DNA from 2 places in the Rhizobium sp. Nf11,1 genome. Region 2 is predicted to be linked to the other one. Evidence: riboswitches for the same ligand, from Rfam matches in the RefSeq annotation. Region 2 holds a riboswitch; the other holds the start of a gene.
What was found. A riboswitch is a leader RNA that binds a small molecule or an ion and turns the genes downstream of it on or off. The one in region 2 is predicted to bind FMN.
Positions count from the first base shown of each region.

Region 1: linked by a shared signal. The riboswitch ahead of ACQ7C1_RS06285 (DMT family transporter) and the one ahead of ACQ7C1_RS12155 (6,7-dimethyl-8-ribityllumazine synthase) in region 2 are both predicted to bind FMN.

Region 1 is NZ_JBOBHU010000003.1:142,189-149,664, forward strand. It holds gene ACQ7C1_RS06265 (class I SAM-dependent methyltransferase) at 1-570, shown strand, start outside; gene ACQ7C1_RS06270 ((R)-mandelonitrile lyase) at 576-977, opposite strand; gene ACQ7C1_RS06275 (aldo/keto reductase) at 1,120-2,106, shown strand; gene ACQ7C1_RS06280 (esterase-like activity of phytase family protein) at 2,297-4,495, opposite strand; gene ACQ7C1_RS06285 (DMT family transporter) at 4,588-5,496, opposite strand; FMN riboswitch at 5,680-5,831, opposite strand; gene hupB (DNA-binding protein HupB) at 5,948-6,223, opposite strand; gene lon (endopeptidase La) at 6,430-7,476, opposite strand, start outside.
Region 2 is NZ_JBOBHU010000006.1:249,103-256,578, reverse strand. It holds gene ACQ7C1_RS12185 (MFS transporter) at 1-933, opposite strand, end outside; gene ACQ7C1_RS12180 (winged helix-turn-helix domain-containing protein) at 930-1,580, opposite strand; gene ACQ7C1_RS12175 (adenylate/guanylate cyclase domain-containing protein) at 1,762-2,859, opposite strand; gene ACQ7C1_RS12170 (hypothetical protein) at 3,195-3,419, shown strand; gene ACQ7C1_RS12165 (GCG_CRPN prefix-to-repeats domain-containing protein) at 3,498-3,806, opposite strand; gene ACQ7C1_RS12160 (SRPBCC family protein) at 3,981-4,427, opposite strand; FMN riboswitch at 4,812-4,954, shown strand; gene ACQ7C1_RS12155 (6,7-dimethyl-8-ribityllumazine synthase) at 5,034-5,468, shown strand; partial or broken gene ACQ7C1_RS12150 (VOC family protein) at 5,615-6,302, shown strand; gene ACQ7C1_RS12145 (DUF1194 domain-containing protein) at 6,444-7,220, opposite strand; gene ACQ7C1_RS12140 (LysR substrate-binding domain-containing protein) at 7,393-7,476, opposite strand, start outside.

The sequences.
Region 1 (7,476 bases), on a different contig from region 2:
AGCATGCCGCGCACCCCGCTCAGCGCCCATCATATAGAAAACGCCCGGCTGCTGCCGGATCGGGGCGAACTGCTCTACCGAATCCCGAATGGCGGCATCGGCGTCGAGGTGGGGGCGGCCTTCGGCGAGTATACGGCGGAGATCCTGGAAAAGAATCGCCCGGCCCAGCTTTATCTCATCGATCCCTGGTCGATGGATCGCTACAGCTCCGGGCTCGACGCGATTCACACGAATTTCGCGGCCGAGATCGAGGCTGGCCGGCTGCACCTGATGCAAGGCACATCGCTCGACAAGCTCGCCGAATTCGAGGATGACTTCCTCGACTGGGCCTATATCGACACCGATCATTCTTTCGAGCTCACCTGGCAGGAGCTCCTGCTCTGCGAGAGGAAGGTGAAGCGCACAGGACGCATTGCCGGCCATGATTTCTGCACCGGCAACACCGTCAAACCGATCGTCTACGGTGTCGTCGAGGCGGTTACGAAATTCTGCAAGGATTATGGCTGGCAATTCGAATTCCTGACGGTCGAATCACACGCGCATTTTTCCTATTGCCTGAAGCGCCTTTGATCAGTTCACGCCTTGCCGGAATATTGTTCGTCGCTGACCTTTTCCATCCAGTCGACATGGCTGCCGTCCAATGCCTCGTGAATGGCAATATGCGTCATCGCCGTCTCCGGGCCGGCGCCGTGCCAGTGTTTTTCGCCCGGCGCAAACCAGACGGTGTCGCCGGCGCGGATCTCGCGAATCTCCCCGCCCCAGCTCTGGGCAAGGCCCTTGCCTGAGGTGACGATCAGCGTCTGGCCGAGCGGATGCGTGTGCCAGGCCGTGCGGGCGCCGGGTTCGAAGGTGACGGAGGTTGCCCTCACCCGGGCCGGGGCCGGCGGCTCGATCAGCGGATCCTGGCGGACGGCGCCGGTAAAATAGTCGGCCGGCGGCTTCGTCGAGGGGCTGGAGCCAGCGGGTTTGATCTCCATGATCGTTCCTTTCCATCCAATAGCGTTGAAGCCTTGTCTCCGGACGATATTTGATCGAGGCGACCGATCAAGACCGGATCGGCAATTGCCGCACAGTTGCCCGCCTGATAGGCCAGTGTCTTTCATAACCTAGGAGATGTTCATGAAACACCATGCTTTTGGCCGCATGCCGTTCACCGTCACCAATGTCGGCTTCGGCGCCTGGCAAATCGGCGGCTCCTGGGGCAATATCAGCGAGGCGGACGGGCGGGCGGCGCTGAACGCCGCGCTCGATGCCGGTATGACGTTCATCGACACGGCGGATGTTTACGGCGACGGCCGCTCGGAAAAGATCATTGCCGATGTTCTGAAGACGCGCGGCGGCGAGCGCCCGATGGTCGCAACCAAGGCAGGCCGCCGCCTCAACCCACATGTCGCGGAAGGATATACCAAGGCCAATCTCCAAGGCTTCATCGACCGCAGCCTCAAAAACCTCGCGGTCGACAGCCTCGATCTCGTGCAGTTGCACTGCCCGCCGCGCGAGGTGCTTTACCTGCCTGAGGTCTTCGAGGGCCTCGACGCACTGCAGAAGGCCGGAAAGATCAAGGGTTATGGCGTTAGCGTCGAAAAAGTCGAGGACGGGCTGAAGGCCATCGAATATCCCGGCGTCGTCAGCGTCCAGATCATCTACAACATTTTCCGTCAGCGCCCCGACCATCTGTTCTTCGAGGAAGCACGTCGCAGGAATGTGGCGATCATCGCGCGCGTGCCGCTGGCAAGTGGTCTTCTCTCCGGCAAGATCAGCCGCGAGACGCAGTTTGCCAGCGACGACCATCGCAATTTCAACCGCCACGGCGAAGCTTTCGATGTCGGCGAGACCTTTGCCGGCGTACCCTTCGAGGTCGGGCTGCAGGCGGTCGAGGAAGTGCGCAAGCTGGTGCCGGCCGGCGCCACCATGGCCGCCTTCGCGTTGCGTTGGATCCTGATGGCTGAAGCCGTTACTGTCGTCATCCCCGGCGCCCGCAATGCCGAACAGGCGAGAGCCAATGCGGCCGCAGCCGATCTCGCGCCGCTCTCGCCCGATGTCATGGTGGCGACGCGCGAGATATACAATCGGCTGATCGCGCCGCATGTGCATCAGCGCTGGTGAGGCTGGAGCGAGTCGCTTTTTTTTGAAGGCTGCAGCGAGCCGAGAGCGGCCCGTCATCCGGCTGCCGCCACCGTCTCCCCGCAAGCGGGGCGAAGGGATATGCCGCACGTGCTTCCTTCACCTCGACGTTGCGCTTGGCACGTCCCCTCGCCCCGTTTTAACGGGGAGAGGGTTAGGTGAGGGGCAACCTTCAGTTCGTGGCACTCAGCTCGACCGGAAAGAACAAGGTCTCGCCGGAAGAGTCGCTCACACCGTCATTGTCGGTGACAGCGTATGGCTTGCCGGAGGCGTCGAAGGTGAAGCCTTCGAGCTTGTCGAGCACATAGCCGTTCGTCGCGGCCTTGAGTTCGCCGAGGAAGTCGTGCGCTTCGGTCTTCTTCACGACCGGCAGCTCGCCCCCGAGCTTGGCTGGCTTCAGTTCCGAGATCGCCACCTTGTAAAGCTTCTTCAACTTGGCGGCGTCGCCGACCAGATTATCGCGCTCGATGATGTAAACGCTGTCGCCGTCGGCGGAGATCTCAGACAGGCCAACCCAACCGCTTTCCGTCTTGTCGAGCGGATAGCGCACTGCGCCCCATTCCTTCTTCTTCGGATTGTAGGAGACGAGCTTGACGAAGCCCTTCTCGTCGTCACCCCACTCGCGCTGGACGGCCATCCAGAGCGTGGCATCGTCGCCGGTGCCGACAATGGTGACACCCTCGAAGCCGTAGCGGATTTCGTTGGCGGCGAGTTCCCTAGGCAGGGCGATCTCGGCCTTGATGTCGCCCTTGGCATTGACGTTGTAGAGGGCGTGCGGGATGAGGCGTTCGCTATAGCCCTCCGAGGCGAGCCAGAAGGAGCCGTCGGCTGCGACCGCAATGCCTTCGATATCGAGCTTCTGGGCCGGAGCGCCGTCACGCTTGACGACGAGGGCGTCGGTGATGACAGCCGGTTTCTTGGTGGCGTCGATCGTGTAGATCGTCGGCTGCGAGCCCAGAAAGCTGTCGCTGACGGCGTAGAGCATGCCCGGTTTGCCGGGAACGGCGGCAAGACCCGAAAGCGCTGCGAAACCGATCGGGTCGCCGTCCTTCTCGGCGGAGACGATCTGTGGATAGGCTTTTTCGCCTTCCGAGCGCTCGTATATCATCACGTGCGAGCGCACCCCGCCGTCCTTGCCGAGATCGAGTTCATTTGCGGTCGCAAAGAGATTACGCTGGGGGATAGCGACCCCGCCTTCCGGCGAAATGCCCGACGGCAGAAGCTGCACGAGTTCGGGGTCGGCGCCGGTATCCTTATAGACGCCGACGACCGAGGCGCGCTCGGCAAGCAGGAAGAAATACTGGTCATCGCCGAACTTGGCGGCTTCGAGGCCTTCCGGCTCGACGCCCTTCGATCCCGAACGGCTTTCCGGATAATGGCCGATATGGGCGACGGCGCGTTCGAAGGATGCGCCCGATTCGTAGAGGACCTTGCCCGTCTTGTCGAAGATGGTGAAGCCGCGCGAGCCGCCCTGATAGTCGCCTTCATTGGCGACGACGAGGCGGTTGTCGTCCAGCCACTTCACGGCATCCGGCTCGCGCAGGACGCCTTTCGATTCGCTCGAGAATTTCAGGGCGCCGTCGCGCTTCGTGTCGATGCCGGAGAGATCGACGCTGCCGGCGGTAAAGTGGGTCTTCACCTGAGCCGTGTTGGCATCGATGATGACGATCTCGTTATTTTCCTGCAGCGTGAGCGCAATCTCGTTCTGCCCGTTGAAGGCCACGAATTCCGGCTCCGGATCTTCAGGGGCAACACCGGCGAGACCGTTCAGCGCCACATGCTTGATGGCGCCGCAGTCGACGGTGCCGTTGTTGACCTGGAAAACGGCGAGCTCGCCGGCCGGCATCTGCGGGATCTTGCCGTCATTGACCTCTTCGTCGCGTTCGTTTTCGATCGCGATGGCGCCGAGCGTCTTGTCCTTGTTGAGGGCAATCGAATCCGGCTGGCCACCGAGATCGCAGATGTTCTCGATCTTCTTCGTCGCCACGTCGACGATTGCGAGACGGCCTGAGGGCTTGGCCTTGCTTTCGGAGGTGTTGACGGCAACCAGCGCCTTGCCGGCGCTCGAGGTAACCGATGTCGGCTCGCCATCCATCATCAGCGCGCCGGCGGCTTTCGGGGCCTTGGCGTCGGTAATGTCGATGAAGCCGATCGCGCCGAGCGGACTGTCGCTATAGATCAGTGTGTTGCCGTCGTCGGTCGCGGTGATGATTTCCGCGGATGTCGGCGACAGCTTGTCCTTGTCAGCAGGCAGGTTCTGGGCGACCGGGAAGGAGGCGATGCGGTTGAAAACCGGCTCGGCCGCGGCCGGGACGGCAACGGATGCGAGAAGCACGGCAGCGAGCGCTGCCTTGCGCGATAAAATTGTCATGAAATCCCCCAATGTCGAAAGATCGAATAGAGGGGTTTTGCGGGACTGCCATGACAGAGACATGACAGTCCGCGAGTTTTCAGAGGTCGGCGTCAGGCCGGCTGCCTTTCCCGGCGCATCTCGTTTTGCATGATGAAGAGCGACGCTGAAAGAATGAGCGCGGCGCCCAGCCACAGATAACCGGCCGGCGCATAACCGAAAAACAGCCAGCCGGCGAGCACGTTCAGCGGCAGCTTCAGATCATCGAATGGCTGGACATAGGCGGCGTCAGCACTGGCATAGGCTAGGGTCAGCAGATATTGCGCCACGACCGTCAGGAGGCCCGCCACAAGGAAGAGCGCGAGTGTCGTGCCTGTCGGTACGGCGAAGCCCGCCGCAAGTGCCAGACCGCCGTTGATCGGCGTCAGCAGCACCAACAGCCAGACGGTGATGGTCTCTGGCCTCTCGATACCGGTCAGGCCCTTGGTGATGAGCGAGGAGGCACCCCACAGCAGTGCCGAGAGCACCGGCAGGAGCGCTGCCCAGGTGAAACTATCAGACCATGGCTGGAGGATGATCATCGCGCCGGCAAAGCCGACACCGGTCGCTGCCCAGCGGGCCGGGCCGACGCGCTCACCGAGGAACAGGCGGGCGCCGAGAATGATGAAGAAGGGTGAGGTCATGACCAGCGCGATCGCCTGCCAGATCGGCACTGAGGCAAGACCGGAAACCCAGGCTTCGACACCAAGCGCGGCAAAGAGGACGCGCACGACGTGCCGCCGGGGATAGTCGGTACGCATCGCCGCAAGGCCTGATTTGCGCAGGAAAGGCAAGGAGAAGAGGAAGGCGATTGCATATTGCCAGAAGGCTGCGGAGGCTGGCGGAAAGGCGAGTTTCATGGTTAGCCACTGGGTGACGACGTTGAGCAGCGAGAAGGCCACGCCTCCAAGCACCATGAAAGCAGCGCCGGCAAAGGCGCGAGAACGCGGCATTGTAAGGGAAATCTGATTCATGTCTTCCATCCAGAACTACAGCGCCGCGCGTCTTTCCAGACGCGCAAAGGACGCTGTAGCGCTTTTAATTGCTGCATAATTCATCCTTAAATCGATTCCGATTTAAGGAATTATGCAGGCGACCAACATAAATCAGGACGCATGAGGCGACGGCGCGCAGGGGCCGGCAGTCCCCTGCCCGCTCACGGCCATGCTCATTCTCTTTCTTCCGGACTATACCGTCGGCTCCGGAATCGCACCGGATCTGCTGACCCTTCCCCGGCCGAAGCTTGAGAAGGCGCTCGCGGGCTCGGGCCACAGCCCTTACCGCCGGTGGGGACTTTCACCCCGCCCTGAGAACAGCATTGTTGGTAAGACAAAGCGCTGCATACGGCAAGCGGCAAAACAAAAGGGGTCCGGCAGCGCCGAACCCCTCGAAAACCTGCTCAGCCGTTCTCGTTTACGGCCGGCGGATGATGAATCAGCCGTTGACGGCGTCCTTCAGGCCCTTGCCGGGCGTGAACTTCGGCACGTTGCGGGCCGGAATGTCGACTTCAGCGCCGGTCGACGGGTTGCGGCCCTTCGTTGCAGCGCGATGAGAAACGGTGAAGCTGCCGAAACCAGCGAGGCGGATATCGCCCTTGTTCTTGAGTTCGGCCTGGACAACGTCGAAAACCGCGTCAACAGCGGAAGCCGCGTCAGACTTCGTCAGTCCTGCCTTTTCGGCCACTGCGGACACGAGTTCATTCTTGTTCATGTTTCCACCCCTTTCTAAATGGTATGAAACGACTCAAATCTAAGCTAGGCGCAGAATAGGTTTCATCAGGCCCGCCGAAAACCCAAAAGCCCTGCAAATCAAGGAAAAGCAAGCGTCTCCATGACGTTTTCACAAAAAAGGCTGGCGTTTCCGCCAGCCTTTTCTCGTCTTTTGCGCGAATAGGGCTCAAATGTGGCAAATGCCGCTCAATGCGCTATGGTCGCGCCCGAATCGTCGAGACCTTCGACCGACGTGATGACCGGCGTTTCCACCGTGCCATCCCACTCGATCGGCTCCGGCCGACGGATCAGCGCATGCTTGATCACCTCGCCCATCCGCGAGACCGGGATGATCTCCATGCTGTTCTTCACGTTATCCGGAATCTCCGCCAGGTCCTTGGCGTTTTCTTCCGGAATCAGCACTTTCTTGATGCCGCCGCGAAGCGCCGCAAGCAGCTTTTCCTTGAGACCGCCGATCGGCAGCACCCGGCCGCGAAGGGTGATTTCACCGGTCATGGCCACATGCTTGTTGACCGGGATGCCGGTCATGATCGAAACGATGGCGGTTGCCATGGCGACGCCGGCCGACGGGCCATCCTTCGGCGTCGCACCTTCCGGCACGTGCACGTGGATGTCGTTCTTTTCGAACATCGGCGGTTCGATGCCGAAATCGACAGCGCGCGAGCGGACGTAGGAAGCCGCCGCCGAGATCGATTCCTTCATGACGTCCTTCAGATTGCCGGTAACCGTCATGCGGCCCTTGCCCGGCATCATCACGCCTTCGATGGTCAGCAGCTCGCCGCCGACTTCCGTCCAGGCAAGACCGGTCACGACGCCGACCTGATCCTCGCCCTCGGCTTCGCCATGGCGGAAGCGCGGGACGCCCAGATAGTCGGCGATGTTGGCGGCCGTCACGTGAACGGACTTCGTCTTGCCCTTGATGATCTCGGTGACCGCCTTGCGGGCGAGCTTCATCAGTTCGCGTTCGAAGCTACGGACACCGGCTTCACGGGTGTATTGCTGACTGATCGCCATCAGGGCGTCGTCACTGACCGAGAACTCTTCCGGCTGCAACGCATGTTCCTTGATGGCCTTCGGCAGCAGGTGCCGCTTGGCGATCTCACGCTTTTCGTCCTCGGTGTAGCCGGCGATACGGATGATCTCCATGCGGTCCATCAAGGGCGCCGGAATGTTCAGCGTGTTCGCCGTCGTGATGAACATCACGTCCGACAGGTCGTATTCGACTTCCAGATA
Region 2 (7,476 bases):
CACCGCGAGCACCAGGAAGCGCGGAAATCCGGTCAGGAGGAAGGCCACGGTATAGACGATCAGACGCGGCATGCGCTCGCCGATAACAGCGGCAATCGCCGCGCCCGCGATGGAAGCGCCGGAGAAGGCGGCGAACATCGCTCCGAGCAGCTCCGGCCCATGCCCGGCATTCTTCGTCCAGACGGGCAGCAGCACGGCGTGATAGGCCTGATCGAGCAGATTGGTGATCGCCACCATGGTGACAATGCTGACGAGCACGGCGTCGCCGCGCAGAAAGCGCCAGCCTTCCCGGAGATCGTCGAGATAGGATGACGTTCTGCCAGGCCGCGAGTCGGGCGCGGTTGGGATCTTGGGAACGCGGGCGGTGCCGGGTATGCCTGATGCAACGACCAAGGCAGCCGCAGCGAAGGTGGCGGCGTTGACGAGGAGCGCCTGACTCGGGCCGATCAGTCCGATCAGCGCGCCCGCGCCGGCCGCACCCACCGTCGAGGCCAGCCGCTCGATGGCGCTGGAGACGCCGGTCACCTGTTCGAGCGGCACTTCGGCGAGGGTCGCGATATCGGGAACCATCGCCTGCTTGGCGGCATCGGAAGGCCCGCGCAGCACACCCATGGCAAAGACGAGGGGCAGCAGCACCGGCACGGTCAGCACAGCGAAGAGATCGAGAAGCGGCACCAGCCCGACCGCGATCACGGAAGCCGTGTCGCAGATGATCGCGATGCGCTTGGCACCGATGCGGTCGATCAGCGGCCCGCCGAGCGCCTTGGCGAGCACATAAGGCAGCATCTCCATCATCGCCGTCAGCCCGGTCAGCACCGGGCTGCCTGTGGCGCTCAGCACCAGCCAGGGGATGGCGATGGTCGATAGCCGGGTGCCAGAAAATGAAAGTGTTTCTGCGGCGGCAAGCGCCAGGAATGGCCTGCCTTCTCTCACCGCTCGTCCTCCCGCTCGCGGTGCGGCAGCCGGCCCGGATAGGGGAAGGCGTGCAGCATGACATAGAAAGGAACCATGCCAGGATTCCGGGACGCCGCCTCCCCCAGCGGCGGGGCGGCCCGCATCGCTTCAAGGATGATGCCTGTCAGCCGCTTCGTCAGGGCCTCGGCCTGTTCCGCCGTCATTGGGATGATGATGTCGTCGGCCGCCGTCGCCCTGCGCCATTCCGCCGGCAGCTCGGCATATTCCTCCAGCGCCTGCTGCATCTGGCCGACCTGCAGCGAGAGAGCCGCCTGGTTGAAGGCCATGTCGAGATCGAGCGCTTCGCCTTCGGATTCGCTCGGGGGAACCGAGGTCAGCTCGTGGCTGGCGCGCCACCAGCGGTCGCGCCGCGAGACATGCGGCGCTTCCTCGATGAAACCGTATTGGGCGAGCTGGCGCAGGTGATAGCTCGTCGCGCCGCTGTTCAGGCCTAACCGAACGGCGAGCTGCGTCGCCGTGGCGGGACCGTCGATCCTCAGCATGCCGAGCATGCGCAGCCGAACCGGATGCGTCAGCGCCTTCAGCGCCGTCGGTTCGGGCACGACCCGGCTGACGGTGCGCGAGGCAACGGCATCTGCGGCAGGTTCGGAGTTCTGCTCCTTCATGACCCCATCATATATTCGCAAACACAGTTTTGCAAAGATTTCTTTGCAAATTTCTCCTAAGGTGTTTGATCTCCGGCAGTGGCCAGAATGATCACGCGCCAGTGCGAGCGATTAATAATCATGATTCTTGTGAGCGCCGAACATGGCATGGCAGGCGCATTCGGGCAGGCCATCTCAGGGCTCAATCCTCAGCCAAAGTGAAGACGGCGCAAGGCTCGGCGATGCCGCGCAGGGCGTGCTCGCCGAGCGGCGTCAGCGCGGCCTGGGTGTTCGCCGCCACGGCGCCTGAGATCAGCACGCTGTGGCCGAGCGGCTTGCAGAGCCCTTCCAGCCGGCTGACCAGATTGACCGCCGGGCCGATGGCGGTGAAGTCAAGCCTGTCGGCGGCGCCGATATTGCCCCAGAGGATTTCGCCGAAATGCAGCGCGGCGCCGAAGGGCAGCGGCGCCAGCCCCTGCGCCCGGCGCATCTGGTCCAGATGGGCCATACCGGCGCGGCTGGCTGCAACGGCCCGGAGCGCCGCCTCGCAGGCCTCTCGATCAGCTCCGGCCCCATTGCCGGAAGCAGCAGTGACGGGAAAGATCGCCAGCACGCCGTCGCCGATGAATTTCAGCACCTCGCCGCCGAAGGCATGTACGGCGCCGGCGACGCGGTCGAAATAAGCGTCGAGCGCGGATATCATCGCCTGCGGCTCCGTCACTTGGGAAAGCGCGGTGAAATCCCGCAAATCGGCGCAGAGAAGAGCGGCGCGAATGGTTTCGCCGGTGCCCCGAGCAAGCGCACCCGACTGAACGCGAGCCGCACTGCGCCGGCCGAGGTAGGCTTCCAGCAGCGCCGCCCGCGCTTCCCGCGCCGCAAGGGCTGCGAGCGGCGCCGCCGCAAAACGCGCGACGTCCTGCAGCCGCGCGGCTTCATCGGGAGAAAATTCGTCCGCCCCTGCCCCCTTGCCGATGCCCGCCCAGCCGAGCATGGCGCCGTCCCGCGAAGCTCCAATCCTCTCCTCCCAAACCGGCCCGAGCCCGGCCAGCCATTCGCGCCCGGCATCGCTTTGCGGTGCGGCGGCAAACCCCAGCGCCTCGATGACGGCTCCGGTTTCGGCCCGCCACAGCCAGCTACGCCGCGCTATGATCGGATGCGGCACCGAAAGTGTCAGCGCGCCGCCAGAAAGCCCCAGGCCGTCGGCCAGCAGCCGGCGCCCGAGCTCGGCCAGAAACCGTTCGGGGCCGGGGGAAGCCGCAGCCTCGTCAATCAGCCAGGCAATGGAGGAAGGCAGATCCATGGGTTAACATTGGCATTGCAACAGGACGCGGGCAACCCCGGGACATCAGCCCGACGGACACTCCTGCGGCCTCTCAGGAGGTCTCCTGCCCTGGCCAGATACTCGGCAGAGGGCAGAGCACGACTGACTTCATCGGCCAACTCAGGACACCTGTGGTGGATTTCCTATCGGCACTTGCCCCCGCCGAGTCCCTCCGCAACCCTGTCAACCCCACCTCCCAACAAGTCTGTGGAAAACCATTCATCACAGTGCAAAACAACCCAATAAACACCTTTAAATTGCGCGACATTGGCTCGTTTATGTGCGAACTTGTCATTAGCGATTGAGGGGTTGCTATGGGCACGACATACTGGCCGAAAGACCCGCTGGACGGGAATGACATGACCCTGCTGACGTCGATCCTTCGGCGCTGGTGCGCGCGTTATGGGATCGAGTTTACAGCCGAAGAAAGCAAACGGAAGGCGAAGGAACTCGTCGAATGGTTCGAGTTCGGTGTCAAGGATCCGGCCGAGCTCGAAGAACTGATCGACGGAAAGCACTGGCTCGTCAGCCGCATCTGAGCGCAGTCGTTATTTCAGCTGATAAAGGCCGGGCGAAACATCGCACCGGCCCTCGTTCGCCTGCCTCTGTCAAAAGTTTTAGTAGTCATCGCGCCAGCGGCGTTCGCGGTCCCAGCGCCGTTCATAGCGCCAGCGCGGGCCATCCCAATCGCGATGACGCCGCTCCCAGCCCCAGCGGGGCGGACCGCCATAGAAAGCTACAGGCGGCGGGCGGCGCCAGTTGCGCCGGCATTCGCCCCAGCGGGTCAGATGCCAGCCGCGACCACAGGCGTAGTCGACCTTTGTGACAGTGCTCTCAACCTTGATTGCCCCGATCGGCATCGCCTGAGCTGTGCCAATCGAGAGGCTGCCAGCGAGCAAGGCAGCCGCGATAGAAAGTGCCTTCATCGAAAACTCCATTTCATCCAGCCGCAATCACCTTAGGACCGCCAAATTGAACTGGAGATGAACTGTGCGTTCATGTTTGTGGACGATAAAGCAGCACTTTTTTTGACCGCAGCGGACCGTTCTTCCCGTAGCGCCAAGCGCTTGGGGAGCATCCTGCCGCCTGCCGAAAACCGTTCATGTCCTGCCGTAAAAAGGATCTGGACCCGGGTCCCGCCCGGCCGCGACTTCCGTGAGCCGGCCGAGATAATGCGCCCAGCCTTCCTCATGACCGGCGCATTGCTCGGCACTCGGCAGCCCGCTATGGGTGAGCCGCAAAAGCGTTCCGCCTCCCTGCTCGATCAGGTCGATCTCGACCAGGCTCGATCCCGGCGGCACCACCTCGCTACCATCCCAGCCGAAGCTGTAGGCAAGCCGATGCACCGGCACCACCTCGCGAAACGAGCCGCGCGCAAAACGGGCGCCGGTAACGTTGACGAGATAGAGCCCACCCGGCTCCGGCTCGACCTCGGCCTCCGTCCCCATCCAGCGCAGGATCTTCTCCGGATCGGTCATCAGTGCAAACACCGCTGCCGGCGGCGCCGCAAGATGCGCCTCGCGGCGCACGACGAAAGATTCTGGCATGGATCTCTCCCATGGTTGCCGCCCCGGTTCGGGAACGACGTATCATGCTGTATTGACGTGGGTGTCCTCAATGGGAGCATGTAGGCGGAAGCGCGCGCTGAGCAAGGGCGGACACCCCGAACGCCCTTACCGTGAGACCCTCACCAGCCTCGGTGCGAAACCTCCGACCTCCCTCATGCTAAGGCGCGTAGCCCGCATGGCGGAGCCTCCAAGGACGCACCGCAACGCTGCTCCTTCCATCCCCCAACGGCAGCGCACCCGCCTCGTCTTGCGAGGCCCCTGCGGGGCACCTCATCAGGATGAGGCTCTCTTGGGGTTGCAACCCGCACCCATCCGAAACCATCTTACCCTATTGCCAGCCCGCCGCCTTGCCCCTATTGTCCGCGCCGTTCTCAGGGCGGGGTGAAAGTCCCTACCGGCGGTATGCAGTTTCGATTGCGAGCCCGCGAGCGCCTTCCTCGGAAGGGTCAGCAGATCAGGTGAGATGCCTGAGCCGACGGTCATAGTCCGGATGAAAGAGAACGTGCGCTGCTGCTGCCCTCCGGGCTGGCTACAGATGCTCGTGATCGCCTTGGGTGATGTGTCTGTACGCCAAAGGAGATTACCATGACACCCACCCGTTATGCCTTCGTCAAAGCCGGCTGGCACGCCGATATCGTCGACCGTGCGCTCGAAGGTTTCCAACAGCTTGTTCCCGCCGAACAGATCGACGTATTCGACGTCCCCGGCGCCTTCGAAATGCCGCTGCTGTCGCGCGATCTTGCCGCGAGCGGGCGCTATGCCGCCGTTATTGCCGCCGCCTTCGTCGTCGATGGCGGGATCTACCGCCACGAATTCGTCGCCCAGGCCGTGGTCGATGGCCTGATGCGCGCCGGCATGGATACCGGCGTGCCGGTGCTGTCGGTCTCACTGACACCGCATCACTATCAGGAAACCGAGCATCACACGCAGATCTACCGCGCTCATTTCGTCGAGAAGGGCCGCGAGGCTGCGCGCGCCGCTCTGATGATCGGCAAAACGCGCGCCGCCCTTGCTGCTTGAAAGCTAGCGCAACAGACGGCGGGATGGCCCGCCGTCTTCTTCCCGTCGACTGAAGAATTGATTCGACGCTCCACCCGCGCTGTGGTCCACTCGATACCGACATGTATCGCCATTCTTAATGCGTCCAAACCTCAAGGGAGCTGAAGATGAGCAATGCAATGCGCAGTGAACCCCCAACCGAATCCGTGAAAACACGACCGGTCGACACCAAGCTCGAGGTGGTCGTCATTCCCGTTTCCGACGTCGACCGCGCCAAACGTTTTTACGAGAGCCTTGGCTGGAGGCTCGACGCCGATTTCGCCAATGATGCCGATTTCCGCGTGATCCAGTTCACCCCACCGGGCTCCGGTTGCGCGATCATCTTCGGCAAGAATGTCACCGCCGCCGCTCCCGGCTCCGCCCAAGGCCTCTATCTCATCGTCTCCGACGTCGAGGCCGCAAGGCGCGATCTCATCGCCCGCGGCGTCGAGGTGAGCGAGGTCTTCCACGATGCTTCAGGCGTCTACGCCGGCAAGGACGAACCCTATCTCTTCGGGCGCCTGCGCATCGCCGGCCGCGACCCCGACCACCGCAGCTATCGTTCCTTCGCCTCGTTCAAGGATCCCGATGGCAACGGCTGGCTGTTCCAGGAAGTCACCACGCCTGCCGGGACGCATCGACGCCGATGAGACCGCCTTCTCGACATCGAGCGACCTCGCCGCCGCCCTCCGCCGCGCCGCCGAGGCTCACGGCGAACACGAGAAGCGCAATGGCGGCAAACACGACGAGAACTGGCCGGACTGGTACGCCGAATACATGGTCAGCGAACAGGCCGGCAGGCAGCTGCCGTTATAGGTGGCGGCACGGAGCAGCCGCCTTGCCCGTCGGCACCTCAAGGTGAGGCAATTCGAGCGGCAGATGCTTTCTTCTTTGCTTTATCGGTATGCCATGTGACAACCACACGGCATACCCTCTCCGGGCTCATCAGGTCGCGACTCACCGATCGAATATATCCCGCCACTGCTTCTCGCCGATCAGACAGTCCGACGTCGGCGCGTCGGCGGCTATCCTCTCCACCGTCGGCGAGGGTGAAATGCCGCTGATCTCGAGCACCAGCTTGCGGCGCACGGCGATGGCGAAATCCTCAATCCTGTGGACCGGCAGCACGAAGCTGCCGGGGCCGCCGATCACGCAATCGGCGTAATATTTGTCGAGCCCTCCGGGAGCATCGGAAGGACGCAGCATGATCGCCAGCCCGTTGATGATCATGCCCGACGCCACCGCCTTGTCCCTGGTGGCCGTCACCGGGCTGCCGGAATTGTTCGGACCGTCGCCGGAGACGTCGATCACCTCACGCCTGCCGCGAAAGGGTCCGGTGGTGATCATGCTGGCGCCCTGATCGATGGCTGTTGAGATCGAGGTGCGCCGTTGCGTGGCTATCGGCCGGGCGTCAAGCTTATCGGCGAAGGCGATCGCATCCGCTTCCGTCTCAATCACCTGCCAGTCGATCATCGAATCCTGGACGACATAGCCCGCCCATTCGAAATAGCTGATGGCGATGCGGCCGGTGAGCCCGCCTTTGACCGCATCGATGAATTCCTTGTGCTTGAGCGCCTCGACATAACCGTCGCGCTGAATGCCGATCTCTTCGAAATCCATTGACCGCGAGGTGTCGACGGCAAGCACCAGCGTCACATCAACCTCGTTTGCGCCCGCCCCAACTGTCGGCACGACTCCGGTAAGACCCATGAGTACCGCAAGCGTGGTCAGCATCGGCAAATCCCCGCGCATCGAGCAGGGAAATGTAACACAACTTGGCCCGCGAAGGACGCCCGGCCTCGTGCGGGGTTTCAATTTTCGGTGATATCAGGAGCGCCTCTTGCCGCTCGAGGCCGCTGCGGGGAACTCACAGAGAGACTCTCCTGCCATGCAGCTTTCCAGGACCTCAACGCAAAGGCGACCATAAAGGGTTCTTCCACGCCTTCAGCGCTTCCAGAAAAACCTGCAGGCGCAGCGGCAGGAAGCGGCG